3 regions of the Mesorhizobium sp. ArgA1 genome follow, and region 2 is predicted to be linked to each of the others. Evidence: riboswitches for the same ligand, from Rfam matches in the RefSeq annotation. Region 2 holds a riboswitch; each other region holds the start of a gene.
The links. Region 2 has a riboswitch for thiamine pyrophosphate ahead of thiB (thiamine ABC transporter substrate binding subunit). Riboswitches for the same ligand answer to the same signal wherever they lie in the genome.
Positions count from the first base shown of each region.

Region 1: linked by a shared signal. The riboswitch ahead of ACWGTI_RS19560 (YkoF family thiamine/hydroxymethylpyrimidine-binding protein) and the one ahead of thiB (thiamine ABC transporter substrate binding subunit) in region 2 are both predicted to bind thiamine pyrophosphate.
Region 3: linked by a shared signal. The riboswitch ahead of thiC (phosphomethylpyrimidine synthase ThiC) and the one ahead of thiB (thiamine ABC transporter substrate binding subunit) in region 2 are both predicted to bind thiamine pyrophosphate.

Region 1 is NZ_JBSKBQ010000009.1:5,585-16,205, forward strand. It holds gene ACWGTI_RS19510 (hypothetical protein) at 1-30, shown strand, start outside; gene ACWGTI_RS19515 (hypothetical protein) at 150-299, opposite strand; gene ACWGTI_RS19520 (PRC-barrel domain containing protein) at 402-686, opposite strand; gene ACWGTI_RS19525 (hypothetical protein) at 784-1,056, opposite strand; gene ACWGTI_RS19530 (hypothetical protein) at 1,230-1,529, shown strand; gene ACWGTI_RS19535 (DUF982 domain-containing protein) at 1,489-1,848, opposite strand; gene ACWGTI_RS19540 (DUF1236 domain-containing protein) at 2,049-2,378, shown strand; gene ACWGTI_RS19545 (hypothetical protein) at 2,477-2,680, shown strand; gene ACWGTI_RS19550 (DUF2934 domain-containing protein) at 2,773-3,012, shown strand; gene ACWGTI_RS19555 (hypothetical protein) at 3,155-3,520, opposite strand; TPP riboswitch at 3,730-3,842, shown strand; gene ACWGTI_RS19560 (YkoF family thiamine/hydroxymethylpyrimidine-binding protein) at 3,833-4,441, shown strand; gene ACWGTI_RS19565 (ABC transporter permease) at 4,616-5,413, shown strand; gene ACWGTI_RS19570 (ABC transporter ATP-binding protein) at 5,410-6,192, shown strand; gene ACWGTI_RS19575 (ABC transporter substrate-binding protein) at 6,189-7,193, shown strand; gene ACWGTI_RS19580 (hypothetical protein) at 7,215-7,562, opposite strand; gene ACWGTI_RS19585 (LexA family transcriptional regulator) at 7,573-8,235, opposite strand; gene ACWGTI_RS19590 (hypothetical protein) at 8,316-8,657, shown strand; gene ACWGTI_RS19595 (GcrA cell cycle regulator) at 8,742-9,428, shown strand; gene ACWGTI_RS19600 (DUF6456 domain-containing protein) at 9,678-10,277, shown strand; gene ACWGTI_RS19605 (hypothetical protein) at 10,344-10,621, opposite strand, start outside.
Region 2 is NZ_JBSKBQ010000001.1:1,439,744-1,450,364, forward strand. It holds gene ACWGTI_RS07100 (caspase family protein) at 48-2,408, shown strand; gene ACWGTI_RS07105 (M48 family metalloprotease) at 2,471-3,877, opposite strand; gene thiQ (thiamine ABC transporter ATP-binding protein) at 4,214-4,966, opposite strand; gene thiP (thiamine/thiamine pyrophosphate ABC transporter permease) at 4,975-6,582, opposite strand; gene thiB (thiamine ABC transporter substrate binding subunit) at 6,823-7,830, opposite strand; TPP riboswitch at 7,874-7,988, opposite strand; gene ACWGTI_RS07125 (thiamine diphosphokinase) at 8,218-8,862, shown strand; gene ACWGTI_RS07130 (ABC-F family ATP-binding cassette domain-containing protein) at 8,864-10,621, shown strand, end outside.
Region 3 is NZ_JBSKBQ010000027.1:22,034-32,654, forward strand. It holds partial or broken gene ACWGTI_RS29785 (dicarboxylate/amino acid:cation symporter) at 1-201, shown strand, start outside; partial or broken gene ACWGTI_RS29790 (hydroxymethylpyrimidine/phosphomethylpyrimidine kinase) at 497-1,257, opposite strand; partial or broken gene ACWGTI_RS29795 (thiamine phosphate synthase) at 1,248-1,526, opposite strand; gene ACWGTI_RS29800 (thiamine phosphate synthase) at 1,559-1,708, opposite strand; partial or broken gene ACWGTI_RS29805 (thiazole synthase) at 1,851-2,624, opposite strand; gene thiS (sulfur carrier protein ThiS) at 2,629-2,826, opposite strand; partial or broken gene ACWGTI_RS29815 (FAD-dependent oxidoreductase) at 2,795-3,754, opposite strand; partial or broken gene thiC (phosphomethylpyrimidine synthase ThiC) at 3,751-5,587, opposite strand; TPP riboswitch at 5,690-5,803, opposite strand; gene ACWGTI_RS29825 (potassium transporter Kup) at 6,360-8,318, shown strand; gene ACWGTI_RS29830 (hypothetical protein) at 8,713-8,961, shown strand; gene ACWGTI_RS29835 (DUF3307 domain-containing protein) at 8,963-9,304, shown strand; gene ACWGTI_RS29840 (hypothetical protein) at 9,301-9,513, shown strand.

The sequences.
Region 1 (10,621 bases), on a different contig from region 2:
ACCGAAGCACTCGGCGATTCCGCGAACTGAAGGCCCGATTGCCCCGCCGTCGGCTTTCAAGCGCCGGCGGTTGCCGGCCGGCCGAAGCGTGCGCGCGCGCTCAGCGCCGGGCGATTGCTTGCGCGCTTGAAGAGGTCGGGTGAGCGATCTCAATGGCGCTTGAAATACTGGACTTCGCGTTCGTGTTTCTCGGCCGCCTCGCGGCTGTCGAACGTGCCAAGGTTGCGTCGCCGTCCGGTCTTTTCATCGACCTTGCGCGAATAGAGGCGATATTTTCCTGATTTGAGTTTTCTGATCATCGGTCTCTCCCTGATCCCCAGGGCGCCGCTGAAGCCAAACCGCCAGGGCGCACTGGCGTGACGAAGGAAGGGCCTGGCCGCAGCCCGACCCTTCGAAAAATATCAGTCGCGATGCTCCGGCATCGCCTTGAGCTGGTCCTTGGTCCAGCTGGTGACGGCGTGGACGTCGCCATCCTCGTCGCGCATGAAGTCAAGCTGACTGGCGGCGACAGCCACCGGCTTGGCGCCGATGCCAAGAAAGCCGCCGACGTCGATGACAACCTGACTGCCATGCAGATGATCGACAGAGCCGATCTTCTTATCGTCAGGACCATAGATGGTCGCGCCTTCGAGTATGTCGGGCGTCAGTTCCGTGCTGGCAAGTCGTGCGTGATTGGTGTGATCCATGATCGATCTCCTCTGGGTTCGGACAATTTCCTAACCAGCGAACAGGCGAAGGGTTCCGGTAAAACACCACGAAAGTCCGGTGCAGACAGCTTCGGGCCTACACCTCGTCGAAAGGACCACCGCGCCGCGCCGGGTCGCGACCGATGGCGGCTTCCTCGGCATCGTCGGGCAAGGCATCGTCACTGTCCTGATAGGGGTTGTCGTCGTCTTCCTCCGGCAGGTCGCCTTCCTTCTCGACACCGGTGGTGTCCGGCAGGCTTTCCTCATCTGCTCCGTCGGGCAGGATCCTTGCGCCACGCAGCGCATCCCAGTCCTGCTGGCGCGGTGTCGGCGCTTCCACTTCGTCGCTTCGCTTTCTACGCGGGTCCATAATTTTTCTCCCTGGGTCGGTCCTCTGCATCGAGAAGTGGAACTCGCCGCTGGCAAGCAGGTTCCCGAAACCGGTCCACCTTGCTTGGGGAATGCCCTGGAACCACTGGGGGGAACCAATTGCCGCTGGGCTGCATTTGCCAAAACGAAGACGATTCCGGACGGAGACGGACAATGAAGATTCTTGTTTTCTTGCCGTGCGCTCTGCTGGCCCTTGCCGGCCCTGCCGCCGCGCAAGACAACGGCGAGGGAGCTCCTCCCGTGCCTTGCCAGGCACAGCCCCAGGATGGCGGCCAGCAGCCGCCTCCCGGCGATGACGGCAATGGCAATTCGACTACCGATCTTGGTTCTTGCGGCGGCGTGCTGCAGCCGCCGCCCAGCGGGGATCAGGGCATGACGCAGCCGCCGCCGGATCAGGGCAAGACGCCGGTGATCAAGCCCGGCGAGGTGCCTGTGCAGCCGCCGAAGCAATGATCTCGGCTGAGGCCCTTGTGTGCCGAAGCCGGCCGGTTCCAGCCTTGGCCAAGCGTAGCGCAGTCACCGGATCAATGCCGGTCCAGGCAATGCCGGCCGTTTCGGCAAAGGCTGTGAAAGCCCGCCGCGCCTGGTCCTTGGTCAAGTGTCCGGCCCTGGCCTTTTCGCAAGCCCTCAATGCCGTGTCGTAGATTTTGCCGCGTCTGGCCTGCGGCCATTCCTTAAGAAAATTATGCATCTCGGCCAACGTCGCGATGTTGCGTTTGAAGCCGGCGCCCACCGCAATCGCCACGGGAATTTGGAGCCGCAAATCGTCCATATTGAAGGTCTCCTGAGGGATCGTCTTCAATGCCAATCATGCCGATGCGGTTCCAGCTGACATGACCGGAAGTAGTAGCCGCTTGCGGAACAAGACCGTACTGGCGGCGTTTGCCTCCAGGAGCCCGCCATCTCGATTTGTGCTGTTTTCGCCTCGTGCGGGGACACGGCGGAGCTCGCACACAACGACAGGAGACGAAGATGAAAACCGTCCTTATTCCCGCTGTCGCCGGGCTCGCCATGATCGCCGGCCTCGGCGTTGCCGCCGCCGATGAGGTCATCGTAACACAGCCGGCACAGCAGCAGGTGATCATCACCCCCGAACAGCGCACGGTCGTGCGCCAATACGTAAAGAAACATCCGCTTGCGTCGATCAATCTGCTCGGCGTCGAATTGAATGTCGGCTCCGCCTTGCCCGACACTGTCGAGTTGCAGGAGGTTCCTGACGTTCAGTACAGATACGCCGTCGTCGACAACCACACCGTGCTGGTCGATCCCAGCACGCGAAGAATTGTCGAGGTGGTCGAGTAACGCTCGACAACCGACCTGACTATTTATCGGTGATACCGGCCCTGTCGTTCTTCCCAAAGGGCGGCAGGGCCGAAGGACGAAAAGAAAGGAGTATTGCCATGTTGCCGCATGTCGAGACAAATGTGGCGGCGTGTTGTGACAAGCTGTTGGCCGAGCGCAGCACCGCGCTGCTGTCAATGAAGGAAGCAATCGCGCTCCTGCGCGAGCGCACCGGAACGGATCGTTCGGATGCCGACCTCGCCGGGCTGATTGTCAAGAAGGCAGCGCTACTGGGCGTCGCCGTGGTTTCGGATCAGCACTGAGACGTCTCGTCCCTCAAGACGCCGGCTGAATTTTCGGCTAATGTTTTCGTGGAATCTGGACCAACCGATCGGACCCAACCACGGAGGCTTAAGTGACGGACGACAAACAGGACCGTATTCGCCAGCGGGCGCACGAGATTTGGGAAAACGCCGGCCGGCCCGAAGGTGCGCATCAGGAGCACTGGGAACAGGCCACGGCTGAAATCGATGGCGCAGCCGCCAAGCCGAAGAAGGCGGCGAAGAAGGCTGCTGCGAAGCCCGCCAAGGCCGACGCCAAGCCAAAGGCCGCAAAGCCGGCAGCTGCAAAGTCCGGCAAGGCCAAGTCGAAATAGGTCAAGTCGAAACAGGGCAAGGCTGAAATCGCGCGGCGGGCCCATCCTTGGCGCTCGCCGTTGAGCCCGAGACTCTCAACCTGACGAATTGCGACTGCAACGGCAGCGCAATTTGTTTTTTCGCGACAGGGCAAACCGCGTCTCATGCCTCCCAGGCATAACTCGACAGAGCAAAGCGGATACCGGCAGCTGTCATGGCCAGTTCGCATTCGGTGATCTGGCGCAAGTGCCGAAGATAGCGCGCCACCGTTTGCGGCAGCCAGCCGGCGCAGGCCTCGACATAGGCGCGGCTGTGAACGAGCGTGCCGGTCGACAGCCTCTCCTCCTTCTCGGCAATCACCTTCAGATACTGGCGGATGAAACGGATATCGTCGGCGATGTCCTGGCTGGCCATTCGCCAAGCTCCGGCAAGGCGTTCGCGTTGGTCGAGCGACAAGGGCGGCAGCAGTGGCAGTGACAACAACGGGCGGGAGAGGTCGGCGAAGGCGGCATGGTTCGCTGTGCTCACGGAATTCCCCCTTGTTGAAAAGAATTGTTGAAAGGATTATCGTACTTTATGTACGAAATAACGTCAAGCCGACTTCGTACAATTTGAACTGTTCAGCGCGGGACGTGACTTGCCTCTTCCACAAGGGAGAAGGCGAAATCTGGCCAACACTCCCACCGTGACGTTTCAAAAAAGACTCTTCCCCAATGCGTCGAACAGTGCTTTAACCCGCTCATCCACAGGGGTGCTCCGTATGGTCGGGGCTGAGATGCGGGCGGCAAGCCTTCGGACCCTAAAGCTGATCTGGATAATACCAGCGGAGCGAGGCGGGCGATGTTTTCAGGCGCACAGATTTCCCTTTATCCCATGACCGACGATTTCGTCGGCGTCATCCTGGGCGCGCTTGGCGCGCTCGATCCATGGCGTGACCGGCTGCGGATCGAGACCGACGACATCTCGACGCTTTTGGTCGGGCCGCCCGAAGTGCTGTTCCCCGCCATGCGCGACCTGTTCGTGGCGGCGGCCAAAAGCGGCAGGCACTGCGTGCTTTCGGCTGCGGTTTCGCGCGGCTGCCCGGGTGAGCCCGACGATCCGATCTGCCGCTCCGACCAGACCGGCGGACCCGCCATTCCGCTGGACGAGCGCAAGGTTGCCGCGATCCGTGCCGTCCAGGCGACGCCATCGACGGACCAGCCGGTGGCAGCGCAGTTCTCGCTCTATGTGATGGGCACGGGCGACCATATGGATGAGATCTATGGCTGCATCGATTTCCTGAAGCAGTCCGGCGTCTTTGATCGCTCAAAGAACTTCTGCACCAAACTGCGTGGCGATGCCGGCGCGGTGTTTGCAACGCTCACGGAGGCCTTCTGCCGCTTCGGCCCCGGCGCCGGCCATGTCACCCTCGACATCACGATTTCGGCGAACAGCCCGAGCGCCGTCTGAGCCGCGCTTTTTCGCGTGCCGTGGAGGGAAATTGCCCTGGCTGTTTTGCCCAACCCATTGCGTGGAAGAGATGCCTTCACATCTGACCTTGAGCTGCAGGGCGAAGGGGAAGCTTCGGCGATTGGCGAAGGCGGACGCGACATCCAATCTCCCCCACCAGGGGGCAGATCAGCTGTGGCCTCGGTCATCGCCAGAACTGCACCCGCCGCCCTTTCCTTCGCCCTGCTCCTCGCGGCCTGGGAGTGCTACGCACGCTATGGCGGCGCGGCGCCCACCATGCTGCCGGCGCCGTCGCGCGTGCTGCTGCAGGCCTGGGATAATCGCGCAGCACTCGCCGAAAACACGCTTCCCACCATCCGCGCCACATCAGCCGGCTTTGCCTGCTCGCTGGTGGCTGCCTTCGTGCTGTCGGCACTGGTCGATTTCTTGGCCCCGCTGCGCCGCGCGCTCTTCCCGCTGCTGATCGTCAGCCAGACCTTGCCGCTGGTGGCGATCGCGCCGCTCATCGTGCTGTGGTTCGGCTTCGGGCTGATGCCAAAGATCCTGCTGGTCGCGCTCGTCACCTTCTTCCCGATGATGGTGGCGCTGGTCGAGGGGTTCGCCGCGACGAACAAGGAGATTTCCCAGATGCTCGCCGCCATGGGGGCAGGGCGCTGGCGCATCTTCTGGCTGGCGCGGCTGCCTTCCGCGCTGCCCTATTTCTTCGCCGGGCTGCGCATCTCCATTACCTATGCCGTGGTCGGCGCGATCTTCGCCGAATATGCGGGGGCGGCGAAGGGGCTGGGCATCTACATGCTCAACGCCAAGAACAATTTTCGCCCCGATCTGGTGTTGGCCGCGGTCGCCGTCAGCGCGGCGCTCACGCTTGCGTTGTTCGGCCTTGCGGTGCTCATCCAGCGCCTCGCCATGCCCTGGGAAAATGCCGGGAACGACAGCCGCGACCGCAAGCCTTCGGGAGAGAGCCGCCAATGACGCGGCTCGAACTCCGCGATGTCAGAAAAAACTTCGGTGCACTGGAGGTGCTTGCCGGCATTTCGCTCCATGTCGCGGCCGGCGAGTTCGTCTCCATCCTCGGCCCCTCCGGCGCCGGCAAGTCGACGCTGTTCCAACTGCTGACCGGCGCGCTGAAAGGCGAGGGCGAAATGCGCTTCGACGGCGCGCCATTGCAGGGCAGCCCGTTCGCCTTCATGCCGCAGCGCGATGCGCTGATGCCGTGGCGGCGCGTCATCGACAATGTGACGCTGGGGCTGGAAGTGCAGGGCGTGCCACGCCGCGCCGCCCGCGAGCAGGTCGCGCCGCTGTTTGCCGAGTTCGGCCTTGCCGGCTTCGAGCGCGCCTGGCCAGCGGAACTCTCCGGAGGTATGCGCCAGCGCGCCGCCCTATTGCGCACCGTGGTGCAACGGCGCGGCATGCTGCTGCTCGACGAACCCTTTGGCGCGCTGGATGCACTGACACGCGCGGCCATGCAGCGCTGGCTGGAAGGCATGTGGCGGCGCCACCGCTGGACGGCGCTGCTGATCACCCATGATGTGCACGAAGCCGTGTACCTCTCCGATCGCATCTATGTGCTGTCGGCGCGGCCGGCCCGCATCATCAGCGAGATCGCCGTGCCGCTGCCGCGCCCGCGCGCCACCGGCGGCGATGCCGCGCGCCAGGCAGCGGTGCTCCAAGCCGAAATCCTCGACACGCTGCTCAATCCCGGGGCTGACCGAGCCTCGTTCCCGCAGACCCTCCAAAGGAGATCATCATGACCGACTTCACCCGCCGGCAAGCCCTGCTTTTGACGCTGGCTGCCGGACTGCCGCTGGCCTCGCGCGCTCACGCGGCTGCGCAAAAAATCACCGTCGCGCTCGACTGGACCGTCAACACCAACCACATCGGCCTGTTCGTGGCCCGCGACAAGGGTTTCTACGACGAGGCCGGGCTCGACGTTGACATCCTGCCCTATGGCGACACCGGCGCCGGCACGCTGGTCGCCAGCCGCGTCGCCGATTTCGGCATTGCCGGCGTTGGCCTGTTCACCCAGCGCGCCGCCGGCGCCGATCTCAAGGCGGTCTATGCCGTGGTGCAGCAGGAGACCGGTCGGCTGGTCTTCAACGCGGATCGCAGCGAGATCAAGAGCCCTAGGAATCTTGACGGCCTGACCTATGGCGGCTTCGGCAGCGCCTGGGAAAACACTCTGATCTCGACCATCATCCGCCACGATGGCGGCAAGGGCAGTTTCGAGACGGTGACGCTCGGCACCTCGGCCTATGAGGCGCTGGCCAACGGCTCTGTCGATTTCACGCTGGAGGTCTCGACCTGGGAAGGCGTCGACGCCGAGCTGAAAGGCATTAGGCAGCGCAGCTTCCGCTACGCCGATTACGGCGTGCCCGACGAGCACACCACCGTCATCGCCTCAAGCGATGCCTATCTCCAGGCAAACCCTAAGGCGGCGTCTGCCTTCGTCGAGGCAACGCGGCGCGGCTATCAGTTTGCCGTCGACCACCCGCAGGAAGCCGGCGATCTGCTGATCGCTTCCAACAAGGATGCTCTGACCGACCCGGTCCTGATCCACGCCTCGCTGAAGATGCTGGTCGACGGTCACCTCCTCAGAAGCGAGGCCGGCGTCATCGGCACCATCGACAAGGCCAAGATCGAGGCGATCGGAAACTACCTCTTCACCGCCGGCATCCTGCTCGACGCCGACGGCAAGGCGTTGAAAGTGAAGCCCGATTTTGGAGCGTATTTCAGCAATGAGTTTTTAGGATAACGGTTTTCGCGAGCAGATATCTCAGCCGCTGTGCGTCCACGGTCCCTTGGGTGCAGGATCGGTCAATGCCAGCAACCGCTGCTGCAAGGCGCCGGTAGCGAAAAAATTGACCGTCGCGAACTGGCCGATCATGAAGCGGATTACGGTGACAAACAGCGTGCCGCCATCGTGGACGATCTTGAGCATGCTTCCCGTTCCGAACATCCGGAACAACTCCACGCTTTGGATGTCGCTAGCGGGGATGTCGATCGTGACTTTGGCGCCGGTGATCGTCAGCCCCCGCTCGCTGACCTCGGCCGTGCCTCTCATCGCCTTGGTGCTCCACCCGACCGTACCGCCCTGATGGTAGATGACCTTGTAGGGTTTCATCGCTTGGCCCTCACATATCGATCATCGAGCGCTTCACCCGGCCGATGATGGTGATGGCGCCTTCCAGCGCCGGCGGCGGGATGTCCATGTAGGAGGCCGGCTGGAAGGGCGGGTTCTCGTTGGGGCGATAGCGTTTGTAGGTGGCCTGGCCGCTTTCGTCCGAAATGACGTAGCAGCCATTGGTCACCAGACGCTTGTCGCGCAGATTGACGAAGATGATCGAATCCGGCGGCGAGATCTTGTTCATCGACGGGCCGTCGACGCGTAGCGCGATCCATTGGCCCTGCTCGAGATCGGTGGTTGGGATGGTCGGATAGTCGCTGAGATTGACCACCATGTCCTGGCTGCCGAGTTCGCCGGCGCTGATCCACGAGACGATGGGCACGTCGACCGTGGCCAGCGACGGCATCGGGATCTGCCGGCCCGCCTCGTCAAAGCCGAAATGGCCGCCCGAAAGGCTGCCGCCCTCGCCATTGAACAAGAGCCAGCCGGGATCGACGCCGAACAGACGGCCATATTTCTCCGCCGCCTTGCGCGACAGCGGCCGGTTGCCGTTCTCGTGGCTGATCAGCGTGTTCTTGTTGATGTCGCGCAATGCCCGCGCGGCATCGCTCGGCGAGGCATAACCCGCCTCCGCCCGCGCCTGCTGCAATCTGTGCCTCGGTTCCTTCATCGTACAAATTGCCTGAAATTTATCGTCCGTATTGTACGATTTCGCTTGCGTGCGTTTCGTACATATCGTACGCTTAGCGCATGATCGAACAAACCGCAAGCGTTTCCGCAGGCATCGTCAGCTTTCTCCAATCGTCCGGGCTGTCCTCCTCCCCGGTCCGGACGCAAACCGGGGCTTTTGCCCCGGATCCGGTCGAACTCCCCCTGTCGACCGGAACGGCCGGAGCCGTTCCTCTCCCGGCTCCGGCCACTTCTCTGCATCAGGGCGCCGCCGATGCCGGCAGCGTCTCCTGTATCCGCACCGAAGACGGCACCGTCATCCTGTTCGACCGGCTGACGGGCAGAGCGGTTTCCGGCCTCACCAGAGTGGCGGCCGAAGCCGCATTGCAGCGCCTCGCCGCCGGCACCCTGCCGGCCGCCTGACGACACCAACCCACACACTCATTTGAACCTTGCCCGGCCTTCAGGCCGAGCGCTCGCCTTTGCGCGCAAATCAATGGATCCGACATGACTGCCTATACCGACACCGAATTGCAGGAGATTGCCGTCTGGTTGAAAGACGGTCTGTCGGCAACCAGAATCGCCGTCCGCTTTACGGCGTTGCGCGGCAGCCCGGTCTCGCGCAACGCCATCATCGGCATCGTCCACCGCAACGCTGCGCTGAAGACCATCGGCTTCGCCAAACCCAAGGGTGGCCGATCCGGCGGCCGGCCGAGGAAGAATGCCACAGGGAAGACTGCGGCCAATGAGAATACGCCCAAGAGCGCGCCGGTGCAGCCGAGCAGGCTCGCAAGGCGGCCAGACGCTTCGAAGCACGCAATACCACCCTCGCATGTCGCCAGACCGGTCCGTCAGCCACTGGCCAAGCCGCTGTCGCCTCGGCCGGCGCGTTCGATCCCGGGTGAGGGGCGGCTGGTGGTGGATGGCGAAATCTACCGTTTCAAGATCCCGGCGCCGCGCCCTGCCACCATCGGGCGCCAGCCGCATGTCGCCGCCATGCGCCTCATCGACTGCCTGTTCGACCGCTGCCGTGCGCCGCTCGACCTGACGCTCGAAGAAGACCCTGAAAACGATGCTCCCGGCAGCCGGCCGGGGCCGGAGATGTTGTGCTGCGGCCTGCGCACAAGGGCGCTGAAGAGCTATTGCGCCTACCACCAGGCGCGCTTCCACCGGCCCGTGGCCGAAATGGTTTAGGCGGCTAGGCTCGGTTCCTCGCCCCCGCAACGCGGGGGAGAGGTGGCTCGGCGAAGCCGAGACGGAGAGGGGGACGACGTCCGCGAAGCCAGAACCGTGAGGAACGAGGGCTTCGTGCTCGGTGAGAGCTGGTTCACAGCCGCCGCGCTGCCCCTCTCCGTCTCGGCTTCGCCGGGCCACCTCTCCCCATTTCATGGGGCGAGGAACTCAAGTCCAGTTCAACACTCAATCCCCAACAAGGACCACCCGATGAGCAAAAAAGCCGCGCAGAAAGCAAAACCGCCAAAACTGCCCAAGGACGAGGCCGAGCAGGTGCGTATCCGCCGCGAGATAGGCCATGACTTCGCTCTGAAGGACGACCGCTTCGGCCGCAAGCGGCTGAGTGTTGGCACCGAAGAGGCGCGTCGCGTCTACGAGGTCTCCAATGACGGCTACACCACGACCGGCGGCATCGTGCGGGTGCGCAATGTCGATCCGCTGGTGGGAATCACCTCGCTGACGCGTCAGCAGCGCGAGGCCGGTCAGCGCTTTCGCGATAATTTCGAGCGCGCCTCACGCGAAGGGCTGCGGCCGATGCCGTGGGAAGAACGCGTCGACTCAAGCCGCATCAATGGCGGCGTCCCCGACCGCATGCTCAACGCCGGCCGCGCCCATGCCGGCGCCAATGCCGCATTGGCGCATTGGGAACTGGCCGACGCCGTGCGCCAGATCTGCCTCGAAGGCCAGTCGGTGAAGTCGCTCGCCGAGCGCACCGGCGAGGGGCGGGATGTGGTAGTGAAGCTGCTGAAGATCGGGCTCGACCTGCTGGCCGTGCATTACGGGATGATGCTGATGCGCAAGCCGCGATAGGCCAGCGATCACGCAGAAAAGCAGCCGGCCGACAAATGCCGGCCGGACCCGTTCACGCTACCAGGATCACCATTCGCAAACGCGGACTTCCTCAACGATCCTGTGGTGATGGCGCCAATGCTTGACCAGTTCTATGTGGCAGCGGCGATGATGCCTGTGGTACCTGTGATACCTGTAGCTGTTGTCGTAGGTATCATACTGATAATAGGGGCGAGCAACGTAGCGATCGCCGTAATAGTCGCGATATCCGTCATTATAAGAATCGTCATAGCCGTTACCGATGCCGATCACGACGCGCCCGCCGGCACTCGCCGGGACGACCATCGCCGAGGCTGCGGCGATAG
Region 2 (10,621 bases):
AGGGGGTCTGTTGGGGTTTACCAGATCATAGCGGATGAGGATTTTCCATGTCGCGATTCTGTGTGTTTCTTGCAGCTTTGATCCTTGTGACCCTGACGACTTTCGAGGCTAGCGCCGATCGAAGGGTTGCTCTTGTGATCGGCAATTCCGGATATCGGGAACTTCCGGCGCTCAAGAACCCGGACAGGGACGCCGGAGACATCGCAAGCACGTTCCGGACGGCCGGCTTCGACGTTTTCGTCGCCAAGGATTTGACCAAGCTTCAATTCGAGGAGCGTTTCCGCACCTATCTCGCGGCGGCCGACGGTGCTGATCTCGCCGTGGTCTATTATTCGGGCCACGGCTTCCAGATCGGCGGCGAGAACTTTCTCATCCCGGTCGACGCCACGCTCAAGGATGCCGCCGACGTGGAAGTTCAGGCAATCAAGCTCGATGACATGTTGCAGCAGTTGCGCTCGAAATCGAAAATCCAGGTGATCATCCTCGACGCCTGCCGCAACAATCCTTTTCCGCGCAAGAACTACTGGCTTCGCGACCAGTTGATCGTCGCGAGCGGTAGCGGATTGGCGCAGGTGAAGGGGTCTGAGAACGCGCTGATCGCCTTTGCCACCGAGCCGGGAGCCTTTGCCTATGACGGGAGCGGCAATCTCAGCCCATTTTCCTCCGCCTTCTCTCGTCGTGCGCTGGCGCCGAACCAGGAGATCCGGGCTGTCATGGCCGCCGTGCGCCGCGACGTGGTCAAGGCAACCGATGGCAAGCAGGTTCCATGGGAAAATTCCTCTCTTCTCGACGATGTCTTTCTGATGCCCCGCGCCAACCGCCCGGCGCTGCCGCCGGTGCTGGAGAAAATCGTGCCGTCTGGCATCGGGCCAGTGGTGCTGGATCTGCCGGCACCGGTTGACATCGACGGGGGCGCTGTCAGCGTCAGCATCGAAAGCCTGCCGGCACTCGGACGGCTGACGCTTGATGGCAAGCCCTTGGCCATGGGCGAAAGGATCGAGGGCAAGGACCTGCCCCGTCTGCGCATGGACGCTCCCGAATTGACGGGTTGGCAGGAACAGGTGGATACGCTGGCCTACACCACGCACAACGAGTGGGGCGGCGAATCCCAAGGCGTTCTGCTGTTGCGGATCAGAAACGGCGCGGGCGCAGCGGGCAAGCAGCTCGTGGCCTCACTCGCGGCCGAGCAGAAGCAGCAGGTGGTTGAGCGCGGCATTCGTATCGCCGACGCCGCCGAAGCGATCGAAAACCGCGACATCGAAATTCCCGTCGGCGTCGGCCCAATTCCGCTCAAGCTGGATTTCCCGGCCAAGGATCCGTCGATCAGCTTGAAGGTTGCAACCTATCCGGCAACCGGGACGCTTTCCCTGCCGGACCGCATTCTGTGGCCTCAATCGAGCCTGATCGCCGACGACGTCGACAAATTGCGCTACGAGGCGCAGATCGGCTCCGCGACGCCAGTCGAGATAGGCTTTCAGATCCGTGCCGACAACGCATCGAAGCAGGCGACGCTGAAGCTGTCGCCAAGGGTCGATCCCTGCGATCGGGCGGCGGGCGAACCTCTCGACCTGCAAGGCGTTGTCCCGGGCCGGCTGGCGAACGAGATTGGCGACGGCGCGGTTGAACTCTGCCAGGCCGCGGTGAAGGCGTATCCGGAGATTGCCCGCTTCCGCTACGAACTCGGACGGGCGTTGCTGGCCTCGGGCAAGGTCGATGAGGCCAGGCAGGCAATCCAGCAGGCCGCTGACAGGGGATATGTCCGCGCGGTTTTCGCACTCGGCTCCATCGTCTCGTCTGGAATAGGGACGGCCGCGGATCCCGAACAGGGCAACCGCTTCTATTTGGAAGCATCCTACAAGGGTGACCCCTACGCCATGACTGCGTGGGGACGCACCCTGTTCAATGGGCGCGGCGTCCAGCGCGATGCCGCCAAGGGATTGGACTTGCTGCTCAAATCGGCGGCGATGGGGCATATCGATGCCATGAACGATCTTGCATCCATCTTCATGGAAGGCCGCAATGATGTGCCAGCTGATCCGGACCGGGCGCTCGCCTTCTTCAGAGCCGGAATCGAGCGGCAGGAGATGCATTCCCTGGGTGTTCTCAGCACGCCGAAGCGGGTCGCCTTGGCGGTTCCGGCGTGTAAGGTCCAGCCCCCGAAAATCATCACGAAAATAAAGGTCGTTCCCATACCTGCGCCAAGGCCGAAGACCCCCAAGGCAGGCAAGCGGACAGCCGCAGCAATCCCGGACAAACCCGTCGGCCGGACGGCCTGGAGCGGCAATAACGGTGATCGTTCCGGGCGCGGTTCTGCAAATTTTGGTGGTGGTGAGACCACGACCAGCAGCACCAGCGAAGGCACCGTTGGCGAAAGTAGTACCGATACAGCCACCGACAGCAACCTCTGAGGAGTGGCGGTGACCGCAGCCGCACATCGCACGGTCAGGCCCCATCGAACCTAACCGCGCTGCTACTTGTCCGTAACGATCTTGACCTTGTCCCCGGCCGAAACGGAGGCGCCCGGCGACATCGCATTGAGCACCCTGAACAGATCGAGCTTGCGGTCGACACCGACCATCTGCGCCGAGAGCGAGCCCATGGTCTGCCCCGCCTGCACCGTGACGACACGGATATGCAGCGGCTTCAGCACCGCCTTCTCGGCCGCACTCAGGATGCGGAACGAACCGCTGACCGAGCGCGCCACGGGATCGAGCGTGGTGCTGGCCGAGGGGGCCGCCGTCAAAAGCCGGTAGACCTGGCCGCCGGCGCGGATCACCGCAATGTCGAACTGCCAGCCATCGGCGCCGGCATGCGCGGTCGCCGCCTCATTGCCGTTGATCGTCTCCTGGCGCACGCTGGTCTCGTCAAGACCGGCCACCCAGCCACTCCTGATATAGTCGGTCAGCGCGCGGTTCTTGTCGATCGATACGCCGTCGAAGCGGATCGCCATGTCGCCGGGGCCCGTTGCCGTCACTGCCGCCGCCGTGTTGTCGATGATGAAACCGTCCGGCACGGTGAACGACACGCCGAGGCCCGGATGCAGGAAGGTCTGGCCGCGCACATAGCCTTCTTCCGGCGTGTCGCCGTAGAGCAGGCCGTCGATGCCGGCCAGGAAGGAATCGCGGTCGCGCGTGCCGACGCCGGGCGCACCGAACTGGCGGGCGTGGCGTTGCGCCAGATCGATACGCTGCGGCGTGTTGGGGTGCGTCGCCAGGAAGTCGAGGCTGGCATCGGTGGCGCCCGATATCGAACGGAAATCGGTATAGGCCGACATCGACTGCAGGAAGCGGCCGGCGGCGTAGGGATCGTAGCCGGCCTCGCCGATCGACTTGATGCCGATGGCGTCGGCCTCCAGCTCCTGGTTGCGCGAGAACTGCGCCAGCCTCAACTTGCCGCGGATCAATGCCGCCTTGGCGGTCGGGCTGTCGCCGAGCACATCGGAAACAACCTTGGTCGCCAGGCCTTCCTCGGCCTCGAGCTGCTGGCGCTGCAGGCCATGGTTGGCGGTGACGTGGCCCATCTCATGCGCGATCACGGCGGCGAGTTCGGCCGAATCATTGGCCAACGCCAACAGGCCGCGGGTGACGTAGAGATAGCCGCCCGGCAACGCGAAGGCGTTGACGTTGGGCGAATTGAGGATGGTGATGCGATAGGTCTGGGTCGGATTGGCCGACACCACCGTCAGGCTGCCGACGACCTTGGCCACCATCCGCTCGAGCTTGGGATCGGAATATTCGCCGCCATAGGTGGCGAGGATGCGCGGGTGCTGCGCCTTCGCAAGCTCCGCGAGCTTGCTGTTGGCGGCGACATTGTCGACCGTGATCGGCTTGTCGGAAGGCTGAAAGCCGGATTCCTGCACCTCGGGCGGCGTGAACATCTGGCAACTGGCCAGCGCCACAGCAAGGCCGGCCAGCGCGAGGAAGCGCACCAGCGGTCTGCGTCTCAAAGTGTCAGTGCCGGTCGACAGCACGGCGTCCCTTCAGCTCTCGGCGCACGACCTGGACCCAAGGGTCCGCGCCAGCGAAAAATCGAATTCTCGGTGGCACATCCTGCACAAATCAAAAAACCTACAGCGTTTTACACATCCAGACGGATGTGGCGCTGTAGGGGGCAAATCACGGCTCGTGCCGGACCAGTACTGGGCGGACCTAGCCACATCAACCGGACCATGGCAAGCAAGCGCCACATCACCTGTAGCCGGTTTGGTCGTAAATTATGTCCGCTTCCGGGCAACATCGCGTGAACCGCCCGAACTCGCGCCGATATAGCGTCGAAACGCTTCAGGGCCAGTGCCATCGAAAAAATCGGCGGCAAGTCCCGTTGCGGCAACCCTGCCATTGTCCAGAAAAACCATCTCCCCCCCGATGCGGCGCGCGTCTTCCGGCTGATGCGTGACGAACAGCATGGTCATCGCGCGCTCGGCATGGAGGCCGGCCACCAGGTCGAGCATGTCGTCGCGCAGTGCGGGTCCGAGCGAAGCGAACGGCTCGTCGAGCAGCAGCACCGGCCGGTCGCGCACCAGCACGCGGGCGAGCGCCACGCGCTGCCGTTCGCCGCCGGAGAGCTCGCGCGGCAGGCGCTTTTCCTTGCCGGCAAGGCCGACACGCTCAAGCGCCTCGGCGATTGCGGCGCGGTCGGCTTGCGTCAGATTAAGCGACGGCGAGCGACCGAGCCCGACATTCTTCTCGACAGAGAGATGGGCAAAAAGGTTGTTTTCCTGGAACACCATCGACACCGGCCGTGCCGACGGCGCGGAAGCGCCGACATCGGCGCCGCCGATCAGCACGCGGCCGGATTGCGGCGTCTCGAAGCCGGCGACCAGATTGAGCAGGGTCGACTTTCCCGAACCGCTGGCCCCCATGATGGCGGTGATCTTTGACGCGGCGAATTCGACATCGAACAGGAACGGCGTCTCGCCATAGCTGAACGCGACCTGGTCCAGCCGCACGGCCGCGCCTTTTTCCATGGCGGAAGTCACGATCTTTCTCCTCGTCCCAACCAGTCCGCGGCGACCACCAGAGCCAGGCAGACCGACCCGAGCAGCAAAGCCAGTCCGGCGGCGTCGGCCGTGCGGTAGCTGCCCATGCGCGCCAGCAGGAGATAGGGCAAGGTCTGCACCGAATCGCTGCCGAACAGCGCGATGACGCCAAGGTCCCCGAGCGACAGCGCCATGGCGAAGGCAAAGCCGGTGGCCAGCGGCCGCCGTAGCGACGGCCAATCGACCAAGCGTAGCCGGTTCCAGCCGGAAATGCCGAGCTGTGCGCACAGCTTTTCGTGGCGTTCACTCGCTGCATCATAGGCCGGACGCATCGCACGGATGGCAAAAGGCATTGCCATCACCGCATTGACGACGATGACCATGACGGGCGCGATGGCAAAGACGTCGCTGAACGTGCGCAGCAAGAGGAACCAGCCGGCGCCGATGACGATGGGCGGCACGACGAGGACAAAACCGGCGCCGGTGTCCGCCGCGTGCTCGAGCAACGAACGCGCGCCGGAGCGACGGCTTAGCGACAGCGCCCGGCGCGCCATGATCAGCGACAGCGACAGCGCCACCGAAAGCAATGCCGCCAGCAGGCCGAGACCGGCGCTGGTCAACGTCGCCTGGCGCACCGCGCTCTCGCCGGCCAGCCGGCTGAGATCGGCGCCAAGGCCTGATGCCACGGTTGCCGCCATCGGCCCGGCGACGAACAGCAAGGCAAGCACGATCAACGCCGTGTTGAGCGCCGTTTCGATCGGGCCGGCCGAGAGATAGCGGCGTGGCGCCACCGGCAGGTTGGCGTCGCCGGTCACATTGGCCCCAAGCCGCGTCAGTGCCAGCACGACGGCAAAGGTCAGCGCAATCTGCAGCACTGTCAGCGTCACAGCCCGCGCCGGATCGAAGTCGAAACGCAGCGCCTGGTAGATGGCGACCTCCAGCGTCGTCGCCGCCGGCCCGCCGCCGAGGATGAGGACGATGGTGAAGGAGGTGATGCAAAGCATGAAGACAAGCCCGGCGACAGCAGGCAGAGCCGACCGCAGCACCGGCCATTCGATCAGCCGAAAGGCTGGCCTCGCCCCCATGCCGAGTTGGCTTGCCAGCCGCCATTGATCGGCAGGCACCGTGCCCAGAGCTTCGAGGAACAGCCGCGTTGCCAGCGGCAGATTGAAGAAGACATGCGCGACGAGGATGCCGGACAGGCCATAGATATCGGGCCAGCTTTGGCCGGCGATCGCGGCGAAACAGCCGGCTCGGCCATAGAGCGCCAGTATGCCCAGCGCCGCGACGATGGCCGGCAGTGCCAGCGGCACGGTGAACAGCTGCAGCATGAAGCCGCGGCCAAGGAAGCGCGGGTGCCGCGATAGAGCGCGCGCGACGAACAGCGCCGGCGCGACGGAAAGCAGCGTCGAGAGGACTGCCTGCCAGAGCGTGAAGCGGACGACCCGCAAGAGATAGAGATCGAAGGCGGACGCAGCGCCTGCGAGGTCATGTGCGCCTTCGCGGATGAGCCCGGCGAAGGCGCCGCCGATCAGCAACGCGATTGCCGCAAGCGCGACGATGCCGGCTGCGTTGCGGGGGTCGGCGGAGTGTTGCGTTCGCATGTCGCGCTAGCCAACATTGCGGTAGGCTGGCGGAAACATTTCGCGAAAGCCGAGTTCCCGCCCACCCCCCTCTGGCCTCCCGGCCATCTCCCCCGCAAGGGGGGAGATTAGCAGCTTCGCTCCTCTCGCCGCCTTTGCAGTGCTGGAGATTGGCGAAAGCGATTGAGCGCTTGATCTCCCCCCTTGCGGGGGAGATGGCCGGCAGGCCAGAGGGGGGTGCTCAAGCGCCATCCCGAAGCCCTATTTGCTCATCACCGCCAGCCATTCATCGACCCAGGCCTTGCGGTTGGCCGCGACCTCTTCCGGGCTGAACAGCAAAGTCTTGGTCGGTTTGACCAGCCTGTCGAACGCCGGGTTGAGCGGCTTGTCGGTCTTCCCCGCCGGGAACATCCAGTTGGTCTCCGGAATGACATCCTGGAATTTCGGCCCGGTCATAAAGGCGAGAAACCTTGCCGCCAGCGGGTTCTTCTCACCCGTGGTGGTGATGCCGGCGACCTCGATCTGCAGATACTCGCCTTCCTCGAAAGACGCCGCCTGATAGCGCTCGGTGTTCTCGGCCACCATGTGGTAGGCCGGCGACGTCGTGTAGGACAGCACCATCGGCGCCTCGCCCTTGGTGAACAGGCCGTAGGCCTCGCTCCAGCCCGGCGTCACCGTCAGCACTTTCGGCTTGAGCTTCGCCCATGCCTCCGGCGCCTTGTCGCCATAGACCGATTTGACCCACAGCAGCAGGCCGAGGCCCGGCGTCGAAGTCCGCGGATCCTGGATGACGATCTTGTCGGCAGCGGCGCCCTCGACCAATTCCTTCAGGCTCTTCGGCGGGTTCTTCAGCTTTTCGGTGTCGTAGACGACGGCGAAATAGCCATAGTCGTAGGGAACGAAAGTATCGTCGCTCCAGCCGCCCGGCACGTTGTTTTCGGCCACTGGCCCATGCGGGACAAACAACCCGGAGGCCTTGGCTTCGGCGGTCAGGTTGGTGTCGAGGCCGAGCACGATATCGGCCTTGGTCGAGGCGCCTTCGAGCTTGACGCGGTTGAGCAGCGCGACGCCGTCGGCGACCGAGACGAAGTCGAGGGTGCAGCCGCATTCGGCCTCGAACTCCTTCTTGACCGCAGGGCCCGGCCCCCAGTCGGCGGTGAAACTCTCATAGGTGTAGACGGTGAGTTTTTCCTGCGCGGAAGCTGGCGCAGCCAGAAGCGAAACAGCAAGGCCCAGGGCTGGGACAAGACGGGACAAGAACATGCGCATCGGCGCCTCCTTCGTTCGTGTTGAAAGGAATTGAGGCGTCGGGCTGTCCGAAGCGTCTAATCCCTCCGCCGGTACAAACCGGATCAGGTTCAGCGGGTTGGCGAGACTGCCTCTCAGCCGGTCCGCGAAGATCGCGTCCGGCACCCCGTTAGAGCGTTTCGACACATAGGCCCGGCCAAGGTGCCACGCAAGCGGAAGTTTGCTCGAGCATGATCCCGAACCGAAGGTCAGCGACCGCAAAGAGTGGGAACCGGTTTTCTCAAAAAAGATCATGCTCCAAAAAAGGATCTGGATCAGGATGACGATTCAACCAAACGTCATCCTGATCTGGCGGCGGAAGGGCTCGGCCTTCCGTTTCACCGGCGGGGCTGGTAAGGGCCACCGGATATGAGCACATTCACCATCCTGCTTGGCGGCGATCTCATCCGCACGCCGCGGCTCGACCGCCAGGTCGAAGGCACGCGCATCATCGCCGCGGACGCCGGCATCGGCCATGCCCGCCTGCTCGGCCTGATGCCGGAGCTTTGGGTCGGCGACTTCGATTCCGTGCCGGCGGACCTGCCGGCCGATCTCGCCGCAGTGCCACGGCAGGTATTTCCGCCCGAAAAGGACAAGACCGACGGCGAACTGGCCATCGCCGCCGCATTGGAACGCGGCGCCACCAGCCTGGTGCTGGCCGGCGCTTTCGGCGGCAAGCGCGCCGACCATGCATACCTGCACCTTGCGCTCAGCCTGCGGCTGGCCGAGGCAGGCACAAAAGTGCTGTTGACCAGTGGCGCGCAAGAAGGCGTCCCCCTTTTGCCGGGCAAGGCCGGCTTCGACTATGACGACGGCACGCTGTTTTCCGTGCTTGGCTTTTCCGATCTCTCGGGCCTCACCGTTTCCGGTGCCAAATGGCCGCTCGACCATGTCGAGGTCGCCTTCGGCTCGTCGCTGACCATCTCCAATGAGGTCAAAGGCAACCTCGAAATCGCGCTTGGCCATGGCCGCGCGCTGCTGCTCGCCCATCCCTATCCCTTGCCTGAAAGCTGACATGGCCCCGCCCCTTCTCAACCTCGACGGGATAAGACTGACCTTCGGCGGCACGCCGCTGCTCGACGGCGCCGAACTCACCGCGTCCGCCGGCGACAAGATCGCGCTCGTCGGCCGCAACGGCTCCGGCAAATCTACGCTCTTGAAGATCGCCGCCGGGATGATCGAGCCGCAGGACGGCGAGGTGTTCCGCCAGCCTTCGGCGACCGTGCGTTATCTCCCGCAGATGCCCGACATGGATGGCTTTGCCAATGTCCGTGCCTATGTCGAGGCCGGGCTCGGTCCCGCCGACGATCCCTACCGAGCCACCTATCTGATGGAGCATCTCGGCCTCACCGGCACCGAAAATCCCAACGATCTTTCCGGCGGCGAGGCCCGCCGTGCCGCGCTTGCCCGCGTCATGGCGCCGGAGCCCGACATTCTGCTGCTTGATGAGCCGACCAACCATCTCGATCTGTCTGTCATCGAGTGGCTGGAAGCGGAGCTTGTCCGCACCTCGTCGGCGCTGATCGTCATTTCGCACGACCGTCGCTTCCTCGAACGCGTCTCGCGCGCCACCGTCTGGCTCGACCGTGGCCAGACCCGCCGTCTGGACAAGGGCTTTGGCCATTTCGAGGAATGGCGTGACCAGGTGCTGGAAGAGGAAGAGCGCGAGCAGCACAAGCTCGGTCGGCAGATCGTGCGCGAGGAGCACTGGCTGCGCTACGGCGTGACGGCGCGGCGCAAGCGCAACATGCGCCGCCTCGGCGAGCTCCAGACCATGCGCCAGCGTTTTCGCGGCCATCGCGGCGCAGAAGGCTCGGCCACCATGGTGGCGAGCGACGCCGCGGAATCCGGCAAGCTGGTGATCGAGGCCAAGAACATCGAAAAGAGTTTTGGCGACCTCACCGTGGTCAAAGGCTTTTCGACCCGCATCCAGCGCGGCGACCGGGTCGGCCTGGTCGGACCGAACGGTGCCGGCAAGACGACGCTGTTGAAGATGCTGACCGGTGAGTTGAAGCCGGATGCCGGCTCGGTGCGGCTTGGCACCAATCTGGAAATCGCCACGCTCGATCAAAAGCGCGAGTCGGTCGACCCGGCCGAGACGCTGGCGCAATATCTCACCGACGGGCGCGGCGAAAACCTCGTCATCAATGGCGAACAACGCCATGTCGTCTCCTACATGAAGGATTTCCTGTTCAAGCCGGAACAGGCGCGCACGCCGGTGCGCGAGCTTTCCGGCGGCGAACGGGCGCGGCTGCTTTTGGCCCGCGTCCTGGCCCGGCCGGCCAACCTTCTGGTGCTTGATGAGCCGACCAACGATCTCGACATGGAGACGCTGGAGCTTCTGCAGGAACTGGTCGCCGGCTTTGCCGGTACGGTCATCCTGGTCAGCCATGATCGCGACTTCCTCGACCGCACCGTGACCAGCATCATCGCGCCGGACGGTGGCGGCCGCTGGATCGAATATGCCGGCGGCTATTCCGACATGCTGGCGCAGCGCGGCGGCACCCGGCTCGACGACCGCAAGGTGCGGACCAAGACTGAGGCCGGCGACACGCCCGCAGCAGGCAGAAGCGAGGCGGCGGCGCCGAAAGGGCCCGCCAAGAAACTGTCGTTCAAGCAGAAATTCGCGCTGGAATCGCTGCCCAAGAAGATCGAGGCGGTGACGGCCTCGATTTCACGGCTGGAGAACAACATCGCCGATCCCGCCTATTACGAGCGCGACCCCGCCTCGTTCCAGAAGACCATTGCCGCCCTCGACAAGGAACGAGCGACG
Region 3 (10,621 bases), on a different contig from region 2:
GTCCCGGTTGCCGGCATGGCGCTGATCCTGGGCGTCGACCGCTTCATGTCGGAGTGCCGGGCGCTGACCAACCTCGTCGGCAATGCGGTCGCGACGATTGTCGTGGCGCGGTGGGAAAAGGAGCTCGATCAGGCGAAGCTCGCCGCCGCCATGGCCGGTGAATTGCCAGTTGAGGCAGACCTGTCGCTGCCGCAAGTCGAGGATGTCTCCAGCTCGCCCAACGATCACCCACGGTTCTGGGGCAACGAGATGTATGAAAACAAACCTCATTGAGACGATTCAGCACGGGCCGGTTTTGCTGCCGGGCGGGCTTGTCGACCACTCGCGCCATCGAAAACCGATGCGTCATCTCCCGGCAATTCTTTGCGCCTTATGGCCCAAGGACCTGTGACGTCGAGGAATGGCGCTCAGTTTGCCAATCACTATAAAATCTCGGATCGGGCAGCGCCGGGAGCTAAGCACAATCGCTTCGATGCAGCTCGGATGGCTTGTGGGATCATCCGGCAGAGTTCTCATTAAGCCTCTTGAGCACAAATCGCTTGCTTTCGAGCACGCTCTCTTCGAGCGACTTGGCACCGGCCCAATGCGCGGCGATGGCGCTGGCCAGCATGCACCCGGTCCCGCGCATCCACCCGGCAAGACGCGGTGTATCGAAGCGAATGGGTTCTTGATCCGAACTCAACAGAATATCTATCGATCGTGGTCCCGTTGCGTGGCCGCCCTTCAACAACAGCGCTTTCGGCCCGGCCGCAAGCAATCTTTTTCCCTGCCGCAGAGCCTCATCATCGTCCGCTGCCAGTTCCGATCCCGTCAGGATCGCCAGTTCGATGAGATTTGGCGTGACGAGATGGCAAAGCGGCATGAGTTCCCGCTTCATGACGCCAAAGCGCGCGCTTGCAGCAGCGGCCTGCCGGACGAGGAGGCCCGCACCGGATCGAGCACTGCCGGTATCCGCGGATTTTCGCGCAGCACGGTGACGACCGCAGCGATGATCTTCGCGGTCGCGAGCATGCCGATGTTGATGGCCGCCACCTCGTTGGCCTGCAACGCCGCCCGCGTTTGATCAGCCACCAGGCCAGGCTGCATAGGACGGATATCCCCGACGGCGTCGTGTGTCTGCACCGTTACCGCGGTGATGGCAAGGCAGGTGCGCACGCCGATGGCAGAGATCGTCTCGATGTCGCGCGCAATCCCGGCACCTCCGCTGGAATCCGATCCGCCAACGACAAGCACATGCGGGTCTTGCTTCAGCGCCATTGCTCCGTCTTTTTGATCCAATCCTTGGTGCGCGCCTCGGGATCCGGGTTCAGCGTTATGTCCGTCACCACCGCCGCGCTGACGGCGCCGGCCTCGAAAACGCCATCGAGCCGCTCGGGATTGAGGCCGCCGATGGCGATCAGCGGAATAGGCGCGACCCAGCCCTTCCACGCCCGGATCCTCTCGAGCCCCCTGCAGCGCCCATTTCATCTTCTTAGGATGGTCGGATAGACGGGACCCAGCGCGACATAGTCGGGCCCGGCTGCCATGGCCGTCTCCCGTTCGGCATGATCATGGGTGCTCAGTCCGAGAGCCTGATGCCGGCCGCCTGTATCTCGAGGAGGTTGGCGGTCTGGAGACCCTCCTGGCCGAGATGTACGAAGTCGCAGCCCTCTTCGATCGCCAGCCGCCAATGATCGTTGACGATGAGCTGGCAATGTGTCGGGCGCATAAGGCTTTCGCTTTGCGGATTTCCGCGCGCAGCCCGTCCTCGTCCATATGCTTGATGCGGAGTTGCACCAACCTGACGCCGAGCGGCACCAGCCGCTCGATCCAGGCGACGCTGTTGACGACCAGGTAGAAGGGATCGAGCTTCATGAAAAAACCGCCCTGCCCAATGTCGGCGTCGACGGCATGGCGGCGGCGCGCGGCTCGATCAGTCCCGAACCATAGGCTTCGCGGCCGGCATCGACCGCCTTGCTGAAAGCGCGCGCCATGCTCACCGGATCGGCCGCCTTGGCGACCGCCGTGTTGAGGAACACGGCGTCAAAGCCGAGTTCCATGACGGTTGCCGCGTGCGACGGCCGTCCGAGCCCCGCATCGACGATCAACGGCACGTCGGGGAAATACCCGCGCATCGAGCGCAGCGCCATGATGTTGATCGGCCCGAGCGCCGAACCGATCGGCGCGCACCACGGCATCAGCACCTAGCAGCCCGCCTCAAGCAGCCGCTCGGCGACGACAAGGTCGTCGGTGGTGTAGGGGAACACGATGAAACCGTCCTCGCAAAGGATGCGCGTGGCCTCGACCAGGCCGAAGACGTCGGGCTGCAGCGTGTCGTGGTTGCCGATGACTTCGAGCTTGATCCAGGGCGTGCCGAAGACCTCGCGCGCCATCCTCGCGGTCGTCACGGCTTCCTTCACTGAATGGCAGCCTGCGGTGTTGGGCAGGACCCTCACGCCGAGCGAGCGGATCAGTGACCAGAATTTCGAGCCGGCCTTGCCGCCGGCCATTTCACGGCGCAGCGGGACGGTCACCACCGAGGTCCCCGACGCCTTGACCGCATCGGCAAGGATCGCCGGTGAAGGATATTGGACGGTGCCGAGAAGCAGGCGTGAGACAAGCGTCGTTCCAAAAAGGTCGAGCATGGTGCTAGCCTCCCTGCATCGGTGACAGGATCTCGATCCGGTCGCCCTCGCTCAACGGAAATTCTGCCCGGTTGGCTGCATGCACGAGATCGCTGTTGACGGCCGTCGCCAGCCAATCGCCTTCATAGTTGAGGCCAGCAAGCAGCGCCGCCAGTGTCGTGGCGTCACTTTCAAGCGCTTCGCCGTGGACGGTCAGTTTCATGGGTAAGCTCCACGCGTTTGCCGTGACTGGAGAAAATTTCGGCCGCCAGGCGCGCCATGGCCGCCGCAAGAAGAAAGCCATGGCGATAAAGTCAATTGAGCGCGATGGTCCTTCCACGCGCTTCGACACGCGGCAGATTGTCGGAAAAGGCCGGACGAACTCCGACGCCGGTCTCGACGATACCGGCCTCGCCGAAGGTCGGATGGAGCGCGCAGGCAGCGCTGAGAAGTTCCATCAGCGAACGAACCGTGACCGAACCACTGTCGTCGCTCTCCATCATCGTCCCGCCGGCCATGAAACGACGATCGCTGCGCGGCACCACATAGAGCGGAAAGCGCGGATGCAGCAGCCGGATCGGGCGCGACAGGGAGATATCGGGCGTGCGCAGGATCAGCATTTCGCCGCGAATGCCGCGCTGCCTCTCATCGCCCGCCGCCATTCCCATGCAGTCGATCTCGCGCTCGAATCCGGAAAGCTGCCGAGCGTCCGTGGCAAACCGGAAGGCGACGCCCATAGGTCGAGATGCGCCTCGCCGGGGAAGAAAAGCCCACGGCGAAAACGGCCGGCGAGGTCGGGCTCTAGCAGCGCGATTTCGTCGTCGTCGACACCCCGATGGCCTGACGTGCGGCTAGCGAAGCGGTCGAGCTCGCCCGCGTCGCGCGGAGCTGCCACAACCAGTGTTCCGGCCCGTGTCACCTGGCCGGCCAACACCGCCTCCCACCAGTCGGCGGCATCGCGCCCGAGATCCAGCACCAGCTGCTCGGCGCTTTCACGCTCGCACCATGGCGCCAGCATGCCGCCGGCGAACCACGACGCGTTGCCGCCGAGGCCATGCCTTTTCTCCGCAACGGTCACCGCCGCGCCGCCTATGGCGAGCTCGAAGGCGGCGGTGAGGCCGACGACGCCGGCCCCTGACCAGCACCCTCATGACGGCTCATGCGCCTCCGGCATGAGTGGTGCACCGGTCTCGTCCGCCCGCACGTAGAGATCGCCGCCTTCGCGATATTTCGCCGCCATCGCCGCCATGCCGTCCTTCTGCGCCTCGGCTCGGATGTCGTGGGAGATGCGCATCGAGCAGAGTTTCGGGCCGCACATCGAGCAGAAATGCGCCAGCTTGTGCGCTTCCTTCGGGCAAGGTCTCGTCGTGGAACGAGCGGGCCGTTTCCGGATCGAGCGACAGGTTGAACTGGTCCTCCCAGCGGAACTCGAAGCGCGCGCGGGAGAGGGCATCGTCCCTGACTTTCGCCGCGGGATGACCCTTCGCCAGGTCGGCGGCGTGCGCGGCTATTCTGTAGGTGATCACGCCGGTCTTGACGTCATTGCGATCGGGAAGGCCGAGCTGCTCCTTCGGCGTGACGTAGCAGAGCATGGCGGTACCGAACCAGCCGATCATCGCCGCGCCGATGCCGGAGGTGATGTGGTCGTAGCTAGGCGCGATGTCCGTCGTCAGCGGTCCAAGCGTATAGAACGGCGCTTCGCCGCAGACGGCGAGCTGCTTGTCCATGTTCTGCTTGATCTTGTGCATCGGAACGTGGCCGGGCCCCTCGATCATCACCTGGCAATCCTTCGCCCAGGCGACCTTCGTTAGTTCGCCGAGCGTTTCGAGTTCGGCGAATTGCGCCGCGTCGTTGGCGTCGGCGATCGAGCCGGGGCGAAGGCCATCGCCCAGCGAAAAGGACACATCGTAGGCGCGGCAGATGTCGCAGATTTCCTCGAAATGCTCGTAGAGGAAGCCCTCCCGGTGATGGTGCAGGCACCATTTGGCCATGATCGAGCCGCCGCGCGAGACGATGCCAGTGACCCGGTCGACGGTCAGCGGGATGTAGTGCAACCGCACTCCGGCGTGGATGGTGAAATAGTCTACGCCCTGTTCGGCCTGTTCGATCAGCGTGTCGCGGTAGACCTCCCAGTTGAGGTCCTCGGCGATGCCGCCGACCTTTTCCAGCGCATGGTAAAGCGGCACCGTGCCAATCGGCACCGGTGCGTTGCGCACGATCCATTCGCGGATGTTGCGGATGTTGCGGCCGGTCGACAGGTCCATCACCGTATCGGCACCCCAGCGGATCGCCCAGACCATCTTCTCGACCTCTTCGGCCATCGAAGAGGTGACCGCCGAGTTGCCGATATTGGCGTTGATCTTGACCAGGAAATTGCGACCGATAACCATCGGCTCGCTCTCGGGATGATTGATGTTGGCAGGGATTATGGCCCGTCCACGCGCCACCTCGTCGCGCACGAATTCCGGGGTGACGAAGTCGGGGATTGCCGCGCCGAAGGCTTCGCCGTCGCCCCCAAGCTTGCCGAGCAGGGCCTCGCGGCCGAGGTTCTCGCGGATGGCGACGAACTCCATCTCGGGCGTGATCATGCCGGCGCGCGCATAGGCGAGCTGGGTGACGGCCTTGCCGGCCTTGGCTCTCAGCGGACGGCTTCGGATCGGAAATTCCCGCGTCAGGCGCTCTCCTGTCGCAAATCCGTTGTCCTCCGGCCTGACATGGCGGCCGTCATAGGCACGACATCGCCGCGAGCGGCGATCCAGTCCTGCCGAAGGCGGGCAAGACCCTTTTCGATGTCAGTTTCAATCGCGGGGTCGGTGTAGGGGCCTGACGGATCGTAGACCGTCACCGGCGGCTCACCGGCAGTCGGGTGGACCGCGATCTCCCGCATTGGCACCCCGATCTGTGAATGGAGGACGCCGGATTTGTGGATCTTGCGCGACGCCGGCAGCGGTCCGGTCGATACGGTGGGGGGTCAAGGCATTCATTTGAGGCTCCTTTGCTCGTTGCATTGGAGACCCAGCTCTGTGCCGGAAGGATGAAAAGACGCCTTGCTGACCCGCCCGAAACAAATCCTCGGGCATGAATTCCCGCAAGCGCTCGCACCGTCCCTACGCCAGTATGAACTGGATCAGGTTACGGGTCACTGCGCCGCAAAGCCAGCAGTATCTCAGCCCCTTGCCGGGACTCCCCTGGTGAATGCCTCGATTGGACCGGGCCGGTGCCCGTTTGTCAAGCGCCTTCAGGCCGCGGTGGAAGGTCAAAGGCAGGCGGAACGCTCCCGTGTTCAGGATGCGGACGGGTCGTCCGCGCGCGATTCTGTCGTCACGAGATGACGCAAATCTGGACACTCATGTTCTATGACAAGCCTTCCGAAATGCTACATCTGAAACCATGAAAATATTGACTTCCAACAATCGCCAGTCGATATTCGTATCCTCAAGTTCATCGAGGTAAATTACTGCATGAAGTTCGGTATTTCGTATAGATTATAATAGAATTTCGATTGTTAGAGTGTAATAGCCAGAGGTGCTTTGGTATTGCGTAAAAATTAGGCGTTATAGATTGCTGATGGTCTGTTGATGTGAAAACCGACCGGGTGACGTGCCGGTCGACTTCAAGATGGCAGTCTCTGCTAGCAATTACCTGACGCCTCGGCCGATAGCGGCAGTGCAGCGAGATCCTCCCTCTTCGCGTCGCACGCCCAATCGGCCGAGGCTACCCATTGCAAGGGGCGCGCCTCGCAAATGCAGAATTGCGTTGGCTCTAGAGCGCAGCACCCATGGGAGCATACGAATGGCTGTCGTGGAATCTGCCAACAATTGTGACGGTGGGGAACTAGCGGAACATCTCGGCTCGGCTCCTGCACAAAGTACTCACTTGTTGATGCTTGGCGCACTCGGTGTGGTCTATGGCGATATCGGGACGAGCCCAATCTATGCGTTCCGCGAAGCGCTGCATGCCTCGTCTGGCGGCAACATCGCTGACCCTGCAGATATTTTCGGCGTGATGTCGCTGATCATATGGTCGCTGACCATTACCGTCACGGTAAAATACATCATGTTCGTGCTGCGCGCCGACAACCGCGGCGAGGGGGGCGTGCTGTCGCTGATGGCGCTGGCGCGCGGCAGTTTCCCCAAGCGCTCGGCGCTGATCCTGGGCGTAGGCATCGTCGGTGCCTCGCTGTTTTTCGGTGACGCCGTCATTACGCCGGCGATTTCGGTGCTGTCGGCGGTCGAGGGCATGAATGTCGTCACCCCCGCGTTCCAGCCCTATGTCGTGCCGCTGACTCTGGTCATCCTGGCCATGGTGTTTGCAGTTCAGCGTTTCGGCACCGGCGGCGTGGGACTGGTCTTCGGCCCGGTGACCGCGATCTGGTTCCTGGCCATCGGCCTTTCCGGCCTCAAGCACATCATTGCCGATCCGGAAATCCTGTGGGCGGTGAGCCCACACTACATCGTTGCCTTTCTGATCCATTCGCCCGACGTCGCCTTCGTTACTATCGGCGCCATCTTCCTCGCCGTCACCGGCGCCGAAGCGCTCTATGCCGATCTCGGCCATTTCGGCCGCAAACCGATCGTGCTTGCCTGGCTTTCGATCGTCTTCCCCTGCCTGCTGTTGAATTATGCCGGCCAGGGCGCCTTCGTGCTGGCGAAGAACGGCGTGGTTGGCCACCCATTCTTCGAAATGAACGAAGGTTGGGCGCTGATCCCCATGGTGGTGCTGGCGACGGCGGCTACCGTCATTGCCAGCCAGGCGGTCATTTCGGGGGCCTTTTCGCTGACCCGCCAGGCGGTGCAGCTCAACATGCTGCCGCGGCTGGAAATCCTGCACACGTCGGAAAAGCAGTCCGGCCAGATCTACATGCCGCGCGTCAACCTTTTGCTGGCCCTGGTGGTGATGATGCTGGTGGTCGGCTTCGGCGAATCGAGCAAGCTGGCTTCCGCCTACGGCATCTCGGTGACCGGCAACATGCTGGTGACGACGGTGCTGCTCTATGTCGTCATGACCCGTATCTGGAAGTGGAAGCTGTCGGTGGCGATCCCGCTTACCGTGCTGTTTGCCTTGATCGATATCGGCTTCTTCGCCTCCAACATCGTCAAGGTGTTCGAAGGCGGCTGGGCGTCGCTGGTCGTGGCCTTCACCATCGTGCTGGGCATGTGGACCTGGGTGCGCGGCAGCCGCTATCTCTTCGACAAGACCCGCCGCAACGAGATCCCGCTCGATTTCCTCGCCGGCAATCTTTTGAAGAAAAAGCCGCAACTGGTGTCCGGCACCGCCGTGTTCCTGACCAGCGATCCGCAAAGCGCGCCGACGGCGCTGATGCACAGCCTGAAGCACTACAAGGTGCTGCACGAGCAGAATGTCATTCTGTCGGTTGTCACGGCACCGCAGCCGCTGGTCCCCGACAGCGACCGGGTGAGGATGGAGACGGTCAACGAGTTGTTCATGCGGGTGACGCTGACCTTCGGCTACATGGAGCAGCCCAACATCCCGCGCGCGCTGGCGATTTGCCGCAAGCAGGGCTGGAAGTTCGACATCATGACGACGTCATTCTTCCTGTCGCGGCGCTCGCTCAAGGCATCACCCAATTCCGGCATGCCGGTGTGGCAGGACAAGCTGTTCATCGGCCTGGCGCGCACGGCGGCCGACGCCACCGAATATTTCCAGATTCCAACCGGACGTGTGGTAGAAATCGGTACGCAGGTGGTTGTCTAGCTCTCGCCTCGATTTGCACGATCAACGTCCTTGCCAGGGCACTTGCACTACGTTGCAACTCATAAACCGAGTTCGTCCTGCCCCAAGTTCTGATCCACGGCGGGACCGCCAAAAGCCGCATCGATGTACGCGCCGGCGTGAACTACGCGACCTCCAGCATCGGACCGGACGAAACGTCCACTTGCGCTCGGCCTGCTCCGCTGCGGAGAAAGGCCAACTGGCCGGTGCACTCCCGGCGACGAGCACTGCAACAATCACCGCAACATGGCAGCGCAAGAAGGGGATCCATGCAGGACTATCCGCTACTCACTGACAATCGAAGGCAAGACCGTCGCCGTTCCGCTTACCGCCGACAAGCCGGCGGATTGCTGCGCGAATTTTCTGAGAAAGCCGAATGACCATGTGGACCAAGATCAAAACCTTCTTCCTCAAAAGCGAGCCCATTTTCTTGGCCCGCCTACAGGCCTTCAGCGGCGTCGTGGTCCGCGTCCTCCTCTCGCTCGACCCCGGCCTGTTCCAACGCTACGTGTTGCCAAAATGGCCCCCGACCGACATGCGGTCGGTCGGCGTGCTGACCGATTACCCGCGGCACCGGGACGATCCCACTCTCGGCAGTAACCCCAGCATCGGCAAGGTGCAGTGAGATGACCGCGTTACTAACCACGATTGCGCTTCTTCTGGCCGGTCACGCACTGGCTGACTATCCGCTTCAGAGCGATTTCCTTGCCAGGGCCAAGAACCGCGCCAACCCGATTCCGGGCGTTCCCTGGTACCATGGCCTTCTATCTCACGCGGCAATCCACGGCGGTGTAGTCGGCCTGATAACCGGCAGTCTCGCGCTCGGTGTCGCAGAGTTCGTCGCTCACGGCCTCATCGACGATGCCAAGTGCATGGGGCGGATTTCTTACGACATGGACCAATCTCTGCACATGTCCTGTAAACTCTGCTGGGTGGTAATCCTGATACATTGGGGAACATTCTCATGACTGCTTTACTCGCATTCCTGTTTACCAACCCGATCATCCTCGCGGTCGGAGCCGGCATTATTGGCGCCGCCGTCGCGTGGATGCATGGACGCGTCACCGGGGCCAAGGCTGAACGTGCTCAATCAGATCGCGCGGGCACCAAGGCCACAACCGAAGGCGAGCAGATCGATGGTTCCGTGGCCGGCCGCGCTCCGGACGCCAACAGTTAGGGACTGGCCAAACGGTCAAAGCAATAACTCTGACGGGTCTTCTCGCGCTCGCCCCGGCCAGAAAGTCGGGCGGCACATTCTGCGCGTTAAACATCCGATCCGGTCGACAAAAGTCGAAGTCGCAAGCCTGTCTGCTGCGACGGTCGCTGCAGTCACAGCTTCCAACGAAAACGGCGCCCCGCGTGGCTGGGACATTCGGACGCGCCAGGACGATCCGACACACTTCGGTTAGAACAGCTTCTCGTCTTTGCCATCATCCAGTGCCCTGGGTTTTCTGGCGGCGGATCCAAGGTGCCATCCGAATCGCCAAGGTTGAGGGTACCATTAAGGCGGCCTCCGCTGCTCTCGCTGCCCCGGTCTAGGCGCAACTCGCCGACTACAAGCTGCACTTCGCTGAGACCCAGACATCACGAAGGCCGGTATGCGAGAGACGAATGAGCAGATCATCGCGCCCGTCCGTGGCACGAAAACCGACGTTCACGGGCTCAATGAGCGGATCGATCGGATCTTCGAACACCAAGAGCTGCCGCCTCATGCCCATGGCCCGACCAGGTCGTCGACGGAGCCTATCGAGACGCTCTGGACCTAGGCTTCCTGGACGCCGGCGGTCAGCGCCTTCTCGGCCATGCGGCGCGGCCAATCACCGGCCGTCGCTCCTACGTTTGCGATACAGAGTAGCCCCTCGTCTCCTCCAAGCGACGAGGACGGTGCGGCTCAAGAGAGAACGACACCCTCATTTTCCGCCTTGAGGCCGATGTCGACCAGCGCGCACAAGGTGGATCTATACCAGCGCCCGCGACGCTCCCGCGGATGTTCGGCACGGCGAACTCACGCAGCGTGGCGTCATCGGACACCTTAGCGTCCGGCTCTTGAAGGGCAGCCACATAACGTTGCGGGGCGGATAACTAACGGAAGCGGCAAATGGCTGGCTACCCTCTCATTAAAAACGAGTCCCGGCTGCGATTTGCAAACTGGAAGAGCTGTCGTTTCCTTTTTTGCGAGTTCGCTAAAAAGTCTTCAGCCCGAACCTGCTTATTGTGGTCTGCCCTGTCATATTCATTACGGTCATCGCACGGTAGAATGGCGCCGCTTAGCTTTCGCGGCCGAT